Regions from separate parts of the Chryseobacterium sp. JV558 genome, predicted to be linked through region 1. Evidence: riboswitches for the same ligand, from Rfam matches in the RefSeq annotation. Region 1 holds a riboswitch; the other holds the start of a gene.
The links. A riboswitch is a leader RNA that binds a small molecule or an ion and turns the genes downstream of it on or off. The one in region 1 is predicted to bind thiamine pyrophosphate.
Positions count from the first base shown of each region.

Region 2: another riboswitch for thiamine pyrophosphate. It lies ahead of thiS (sulfur carrier protein ThiS); the one in region 1 lies ahead of pnuC (nicotinamide riboside transporter PnuC).

Region 1 is NZ_WJHU01000001.1:932,144-936,574, reverse strand. Features, by position in the region: gene GFU89_RS04365 (low affinity iron permease family protein) at 1-82, shown strand, start outside; gene GFU89_RS04360 (ferritin-like domain-containing protein) at 288-860, shown strand; gene GFU89_RS04355 (alpha-ketoglutarate-dependent dioxygenase AlkB family protein) at 1,127-1,738, shown strand; TPP riboswitch at 1,872-1,978, shown strand; gene pnuC (nicotinamide riboside transporter PnuC) at 2,004-2,600, shown strand; gene GFU89_RS04345 (hypothetical protein) at 2,587-3,618, shown strand; gene GFU89_RS04340 (RNA polymerase sigma factor) at 3,753-4,247, shown strand.
Region 2 is NZ_WJHU01000005.1:113,812-118,242, forward strand. Features, by position in the region: gene thiC (phosphomethylpyrimidine synthase ThiC) at 1-1,614, opposite strand, end outside; gene thiS (sulfur carrier protein ThiS) at 1,639-1,845, opposite strand; TPP riboswitch at 1,904-2,000, opposite strand; gene GFU89_RS17775 (hypothetical protein) at 2,107-2,949, opposite strand; gene GFU89_RS17780 (RluA family pseudouridine synthase) at 2,971-3,648, opposite strand; gene GFU89_RS17785 (hypothetical protein) at 3,660-3,980, opposite strand; gene panB (3-methyl-2-oxobutanoate hydroxymethyltransferase) at 3,984-4,431, opposite strand, start outside.

The DNA of each region.
Region 1 (4,431 bases):
GTATTATGAAAAATTAGGGAAGTTTTCCAATGAACCAAGACCTTCATTAGATTCTACCGAGCAGCAGCAACGATATAAATAATTGTCGATATGGTGGGAGCCTGAAAATTTCTGCACATAGTGACAGATCAATTATTTTGATATCTATAACCGTTTGTGTAAAGAAATATCAGTCTTAAAATAACTTATATTCCTTAAATTTTTTAGATACCACATCTCAGTATTTCAGGCAAAAATGGTCTTATAGTTGTAGAATTATCACCAATCAAATACTAAAATAGTATATTATGGAAACTAGAACAGCAACAAAAAAAGCAACCGTAAAAAAAGCAGCAACACGGAAAGCATCTGCAAAGACTCCGGCTAAAAAAGGTGCGGCAAAAGGGTTGGAAGACCTTTTTGAAGAGGCACTGAAAGATCTTTACTGGGCTGAAAAAGCACTTTTGAAAGCATTGCCAAGAATGATGAAAAACGCGACCAGTGAAAAACTTAAAACAGCAATAAACAAACATATTAAGGAAACGGAAGATCATGTTGACAGGCTGGAAAAATGTTTTAAAGCACTCGGTAAGAAAGCTCAGGCAAAGAAATGTGATGCGATGCAGGGACTGCTGGATGAGGGGAAAAGCATTATAGAAGAAACAGAGCCAGGAGCGGTAAGAGATGCAGGAATCATTGCAGCAGCACAAAAAGTGGAACATTATGAAATTGCTTCCTATGGTACACTTGCAGCCTTTGCAAAAGTATTGAAAGAGAAGGATTGTCTTAAAAATCTTTTGAGCACACTAGAAGAAGAAAAAAAATGTGATGATCTGTTAACAAAAATTGCTGATACTAATCTTAACAGCAAAGCAATATAAAACAATATTCAATTATAGAAAGGAGATCAGATATCAATTTGATCTCCTTTTTTATGTTGAGATCCCAGAGATTCAAGAAAGAAGTGGTAATAGTTTTGGTTATTTTTGTATCGTTTTTAATATATTTGTAGATATTATTTGTATCAATTGTAATTTCCTTCTATCGTATAATATTCAAAGAGTCAATAAAAGCTTCAAGAGTGCTCCGTGTTAGTAACGGTTGCTATGCTTAGGAATATAATTCTATTATTTAAAAATTAAAAAATATGACCCAGCTCAGCCTGTTCGACTCAGAAGAATTGTATGAATTTCCCAAAGATCTTCTGGAGTATCGAGAACATTTCCTGAGCCAGGAAGAAGCTGACAAACTTAAGACTCATTTGCTTGAAACAGCTCCCTGGAAACAAAGAACCCAGAAAATGTATGATAAAATGGTGCTGACACCGCGCTTAACGGCATGGTATGGAGATCCGAAAACGGATTATCCATTAGGAAATGGTAAAGTGGAGACTCATCTCTGGACACCTGAACTGTTTTCTTTAAAAGAAAGAATAAAAGAAACATTTGGCTATCAGTTCAATTCTGTATTGCTTAATCTTTACAGAGATCACAATGACTCTGTTGCCTGGCATCGGGATAAGGAAAGCAGATATGGAAACCGCCCGGTGATTGCATCAATAAGTTTAGGACAAACCAGAAACTTTGATTTCCGGAAAAAAGATCACCATCAAAGTAAATACAGCCTTCCTCTTCCTCATGGTTCATTATTGATCATGAAAGGAGACTTGCAGGAGAACTGGGAGCACCGGATTGCTAAATCTGTAACTTCCATGAAGGAGCGTATCAATCTTACGTTTCGGCTGGTTCGTCAATTATAGAGTATTTATTTCTAAGCCAGATTCTTCGTAATTTGAGCAGTTAAAAAATATCTTGTGGTTCTCTCCACGAATGAATTTTATTTGAAATAAAAGCCTGATGTATTTTCTTTTTAAGCAAAAAAGCTGCACCTTTGCCCCAACAATGGGGTGCTACAGAACAGTGGCTGAGATGATACCCAGGAATGTACTTCCACACCTGATCCAGATAATGCCGGCGTAGGGATTGCTTACTTATCATCTCATCATTTGATTTCTAACAATTAATATGATGCAGGACATTTTAAAACAAATTACCTTACCGGAATGGTTCGGAGTCTTATTTTCAGTCATTCAGGTTTTACTGGCCCGTAAAAACAATGTCAATAACTATCTTTTCGGAATTGCCGGTATTCTGCTTACTTTGTATGTGATGCTTACCTCAAAACTGTATGCTGAATTTACATTAAATCTTTATTATTTGATCATGAGCATCTACGGATGGCTGTATTGGAAATTCGGGAAGCAAAAATCCGAAATGGAAATCTCTGTTACCTCAACCTTAGAAAAATGGATTACCGGAGGAATTGTACTGGGAACTTTTAGTCTGTTCTGGTTCTTTCTCACTCATTTTACAGATTCGGATGTTCCGGTCTGGGATTCTCTGGTAAGTGCTTTTGCATGGGCAGGAATGTGGCTGATGGCAAGACGGAAAATTGAAAACTGGGTGATCCTCAATATCAGTAATATTATTTCCATCCCTTTAATGATTCATAAGGAATTATATCTCTACGCTGTTTTGACGTCATTTTTATTTTTAGTGGCAATCTCCGGTTATATGGAATGGCAGAAACTTATTAAAACCAAAGCCAATGCTCAATACTAAAGACATCAGAAAAGAACTTCAGGGAGCTTCTGTAATTTCTGATAAGGTGATACAGCATATTCATGAAGAGGGATGGCTTAAGATCTGGGTTCCCAGGAAATACGGAGGATTGGGATATCGTTTTGAAGAGGGACTTAAAGCATTATTTGGCTGGGCTGAAACTGATGGAAGCTTTGGCTGGATGCTGACACTTTGTGCCGGAGCCAATTATTTTTCAAGAAATATAAAACCCGATGTGGCTCAATTGCTGTTCACTGATTCTAAAACCTGTTTTGGAGGAAGCGGAATGGTGGGCGGGACTGCAGAAAAGCAAAATGATAACACCTATATCATCAATGGATTATGGAATTTTGCCACAGGAGCTCCCCATCTGACTCATTTTACACTCAATGCCAGAATTACAGAAAATGGTAAGCCGATGGTAGATCATGAAGGTAATGAGAGGATTCAATCCTTCATTGTTCCCAAAGAACAGGCTGAAATCATCCCCAACTGGAAATCAATGGGAATGAAAGCCAGCGGAACTTATTCCTTTACCATTGAAAATGTTATCGTCAGCGAAGAGTGCAGCTTTGTGTACGACCATTTTTTCACTGATGATGTACTGGACAGCATTCCGTTTCGGGTTTTTGCAGATTTGACACTTTTGGTGAATTATCTTGGAATGGCTTCTCATTTTATTGAAGAAGCAGAGCTTATTCGTCCTCAGATCAATTTCAAAAACTTTGTTGAGTCTGTTGAAAAACATTTGGAAAAGGTGTTAGGTATGGCCAGAAATATTGAAAATATTCTTGCTGATAGCAAAGCGATTTCAGCGGATCATCAAAATGAGATTCATACTTACGGAACAGAACTAACCGAGCAATTGTCCCACCAAATACTTACTGTTTACACTCAGCTTGGAATCCGGGCAACAGCTACTGATTCTGCAATATATCAGGTGTTTTGTGATTATTTTACAGCAACGATGCACTCCAATTTCAGACCTTCCGCTGATGATTTAGATTTTTCTTTTTGAGGTAAATCGAAGTCTGTCAAAAGTCAAACTGTATTATGATTATGAATTTAAACTTAATATGAATTTAATATGATTGACATTGCTTTTAGATACTTTTGCATCATTGAGTTGTAGGTTCAAAGATATTTTAAAGGATGGATCATTTTAAAGAAATATATTCCGGTTACAAGCACAGGGTGTATTTTTTTGTGGCAAAATACCTTTCGGAAGAAGAAGATATTGAAGAAATTGTTCAGGATATTTTTATGCATGTCTGGAAATATTTATCCAAAACCAATTCACCTTCAGAAATTGAAGCACTCATTTTTAAATCTGCCAAACAGGAAATCTCCAACTTTTACCGTAAAAGGAAAATGATCTTTGTTCCGCTGGAAAATTCTACGGAAAATCAGGATGAAGAAACCTCCGAAATCGAAAAGCAGCTGCAGCAGGAAGATCAACTCAAAAAGATAGAAAACCTTCTGGAACAGGTTCCTGAAAGAAGCCGTGATTTTTTCATAAAAAATAAAATCCAGAATCTCAGCCTTTTTACCATTGCTCAGGAAAATCATATTTCCAAAACAGCTGTTGAAAAACATGTCAACAAGGTTTTGAAATTTCTAAGGACCAACTTGAATTTTTTCTTTTAACCTTTTCCGTTTATATTGATAACAAACTTCACTTCAAATCTGTATATCTAATTGTTTATTAGTTTTAATTAAGGCAGCTATATACAACTTACCTCATTGTCATCATGTAAAGCCTGGATTCTTCATTTCACTGCGTTACATTCTGAATGACAGAGTCATAATAATAAGAGAGCAGGATTAAGGT
Region 2 (4,431 bases), on a different contig from region 1:
AGAAAGATTGAACTGATCTTCCCATCTGAATTCAAATCTTGCTTTACTTAATGCATTGTCTCGGTATTGTGCCCCCGGATGTCCTTTTGCCAGGTCTGCCGCATGGGCTGCCAGTTTATAAGTAATTACCCCTACTTTTACGTCGTCTCTATTCGGGAGCCCTAAATGCTCTTTCGGCGTTACATAACAAAGCATTGCACAGCCAAACCACCCGATCATGGCGGCCCCAATTCCGGAAGTGATATGATCATACCCCGGAGCAATATCGGTAGTCAAAGGACCTAAGGTATAGAACGGAGCTTCATGGCATTCTTCCAGCTGCTTTTCCATGTTTTCTTTAATCATATGCATCGGAACGTGTCCAGGGCCTTCAATCATTACCTGTACATTGTGCTTCCATGCTATTTTTGTCAGTTCACCTAAAGTTTCCAGTTCTGCAAACTGAGCGGCATCATTGGCATCTGCAATAGATCCTGGACGAAGACCATCTCCAAGAGAGAATGCAACATCGTACTTCTTCATGATCTCACAGATCTCCTCAAAATGAGTATATAAGAAACTTTCCTGATGATGAAACAAACACCATTTAGCCATAATAGATCCTCCTCTGGATACAATTCCGGTTACTCTGTTGGCTGTCAAATGAATATATCTTAATAAAACTCCGGCATGGATCGTAAAATAAGAAACACCTTGTTCTGCCTGTTCAATCAGGGTATCTTTAAAAATTTCCCAAGTCAGATCTTCTGGAACTCCTTTTACCTTTTCCAATGCCTGATAGATGGGAACAGTACCAATTGGAACCGGGCTGTTTCTGATGATCCATTCTCTTGTTTCGTGAATATTTTTTCCGGTTGAAAGATCCATAATGGTGTCGGCTCCCCATCGGCAGGCCCATACCGCTTTTTCTACTTCTTCATCAATACTGGATGAAACAGCACTGTTTCCAATATTGGCATTAATTTTCACAAGGAAATTTCTTCCGATAATCATCGGTTCACTTTCCGGGTGGTTAATGTTATTGGGGATAATTGCTCTTCCTGCTGCTATTTCGTCTCTTACAAATTCCGGAGTAATCTTACTTTTCGGAGTGTTCGCTCCAAAGCTGTGTCCCGGATGTTGGAAAGCCATTTCTTTTGATACAGATTCAAGCTGTTCTATTCTTTGATTTTCCCTAATCGCTATATATTCCATTTCCGGAGTGATGATTCCCTGCTTTGCATAGTAAAGCTGGGTCAATTCTTTTCCTTCTTGTGCAACTTTAGGTTTATGATCATAAGAAAACCGCAGTTCATCCAAACGCGGATCTGCTAAACGAGCTTTTCCGTATTCAGAGGTAATCCCGTCCAGGATATTCACATCATTTCTGTCCAGAATCCATTGCTCTCTGATTCTTGGAAGCCCTTTCTGGATATCAATGACTGCATTTTCATCCGTATAAGGACCTGAAGTGTCATAAATGGTTACCGGAGCATTATGTTCAAAGCCGCCATTGGTCAATTTGGTCGGGCTAAGCTGTATTTCACGCATTGCTACATTGATAGGGTGTATTGTTCCCTCAACATAGATTTTCTTTGAGTTCGGAAATGGCGAACATGTAATGGAGTGAGCCATAAGTATTGGTATTAAATATGAGAATTAACCGCCTTGAGTGGCAGTAATGATTAAAACTGAATCGTTGTTATTAAGGAGTGTTTCTGCCCAGACTGACAGCGGAATAATACGGTTGTTGAGGGCTACAGCAATGCCTTTCTTTTTTCCAGGCAGCTCAATAGCCAATAATGCTTCCAGGTTTGCAGGAAGTACATCAAATGTTTTTCGGGTGTGGTTGATTATAAGTTCCATTCCTAATAATTTAAAATATACTTTAGGAATGGCTATCATTGTACAATAGAATGTACAGCAAAAGTCATCTACTTTTCCCTACGCTGGTATAATCCAGATCAGGTTCAAAGGGTAAAGTCTCAGTCTGTTCATAACAGACACCCCTAAAGTTTGGGACGAAGTTAGACATTATTTTGAAATAAGCAAAATTGATTTTTGCTTGGAATGAAAAAAGACCATCTCGATTTTGAGACAGTCTTCACTTTTATTTTAAATAGTTCGTTAGTAAAAAAGCTTCAGGCTTCCATCAGAATTATATTGATTAGTCCAATTTGATTGGTTCAGAAAAAATTCGGAGCTATAAGGTTTATACTCTTTCGAAATTCTTCTTTGAGGATTATTTTTTGATAATGAAAAGTAGAAATAATCTTCAAAAACACCTAAGTTCTTAAATGGATTTTGTGCAGAATCAAAGTTATCAAATGTAATTTCATTCGTAATGTAAGCATCAATATTATTATGCTTTTCAGTTTTAGTTGCCTTTTCTAAATTTCCTGAATTATTATAGATAAACTTTTCTAAGTATGTCAAAATATAATCTTGTGGATCAGTCGGATCGTATGGAACATTAGGATATTGAGTTAAAATTTCAATTAACTTTCCTGAAGTGTCATAAGTATAGGTCAAATACTTATCCATATATGAATTATTAACCTGTGGAATAACTACTTTAATAACTCTGCCTTGATTATCAAACTCAAGTTTCCTTTCATTCAATTGAACATTAAATGATGGATCTGAGCTATAATTTCCTACAACAGCTGTATTTCCTGTATAAGATATTTTAGTATAGATCAGATTTGTAAATCGGTCCGGAGCCCCCGAAGCTCCTGTCAACTTCAAAATTCCTCCTACTTTTTTACTAATTCTTCCCTGAGCATCATATTCGAACATATAATTTTGTTCCAATCCATTAAAGACAGGCGACAAAAAAGGATAATTCCATGCTATTTTACTTGTATTTTCAGTAATCATCTGTTGTGAATTATCAACTGGCATTTCATCATTGTCTGAACAAGATGCCATAACCAGCAATGTGGTTAATAAAAGTGATTTGAATTTCATGTTATAGTTTTTGTGATATACTTATTCTTCACAAGCTCTCCAGATTGCATCATTTTGCGGTACGGGAGCTATGATTTCAATGTTTTCTTTCGTTACCGGATGAATAAATTCCAGTTTTCTAGCATGAAGATTGATTCCTCCATCCGGATTGGAGCGTGGCGCTCCGTATTTCAGGTCTCCTTTGATTGGAACTCCTGTTTTGGATAATTGTGCTCTGATCTGATGGTGTCTTCCTGTTTCAAGATCAATTTCAAGAAGCTGATAATTATCCAGAGTTTTGATTACATTATAGGTCAGAATCGCTTCTTTTGCACCTTCAGTAGCTTTTGGAAAAACAATGGCTTTATTATTTTTTTCATTTTTCATTAAATAATGTACCAATCTCTGCCTTTGTGGAATCATTTCTTTCCCTACAACGGCCCAATACGTTTTTTTTATCTCCCGGTTTTTGACCATCTGCGTAAGACGGGAAAGTGCTTTGGAAGTTTTTGCATAGATCACCAACCCAGAAGTAGGACGGTCTATACGATGAACCAAGCCGAGAAAAACATTTCCCGGCTTAGCATCTCTTATTTTTATAAAATTCTTGATAGTTTCTAATAGTGATTCGTCTCCGGTTTTGTCCCCCTGTACAAGTTGACCTACCTTTTTATTGACCACCAGAAGATGATTGTCTTCATATATAATCTGCTCCTTCATAATGTGTCGTTCTATCTTCTGTTTCTATTGGACAGTGAAAGAATAATCCCCGCCAGAAGACCAACAGTCTTTACGGCTGAAAGTTTTGATCCTTCCGGTATAAATGCACCTAATACACAAATTACAGCGGCAGCATACATTGCATAGACAAAATTTTTGTTGCTAAGCAGCGGAGCCTGAATAAAAAAGCTGGCTCCTATCAAAACATAGAAAACCTTTCTTGAAAGTAAGTGATTGATTTCCGGGGAAAATAAATTAAACCATCCTACAGCAAGACAAATCAGTGCTGCGATAGATAATATTCCTTGGATAGATTGTTGTTGATTCTGCATGGATTAATAGCTTTCGTTTTCGTTTGGAAACTCTACACTCTTCACATCTTTTACATATTGAGCTACAGCTCCTGTAATTTCTGTGTAAAGGTCAAGATATCTTCTTAGGAATTTCGGACTAAAACCTTTGTTCATTCCTACCATATCATGATATACCAAAACCTGTCCGTCACAATCTGCTCCGGCACCGATTCCGATAGTAGGAATAGAAATGCTTTCTGTAACCTTTTTTGCTAATTCTGCAGGTATTTTTTCCAATACAACAGAAAAACAACCTAATTCTTCTAAAAGTTGTGCATCAGCGATCAGTTTTTCAGCTTCTGCTTCTTCTTTAGCTCTTACTTTATACGTTCCGAATTTATAAATAGACTGTGGTGTTAATCCCAAATGTCCCATTACCGGAATTCCGGCATTGATGATTTTTTTGATAGACTTGGAAATTTCTTTTCCG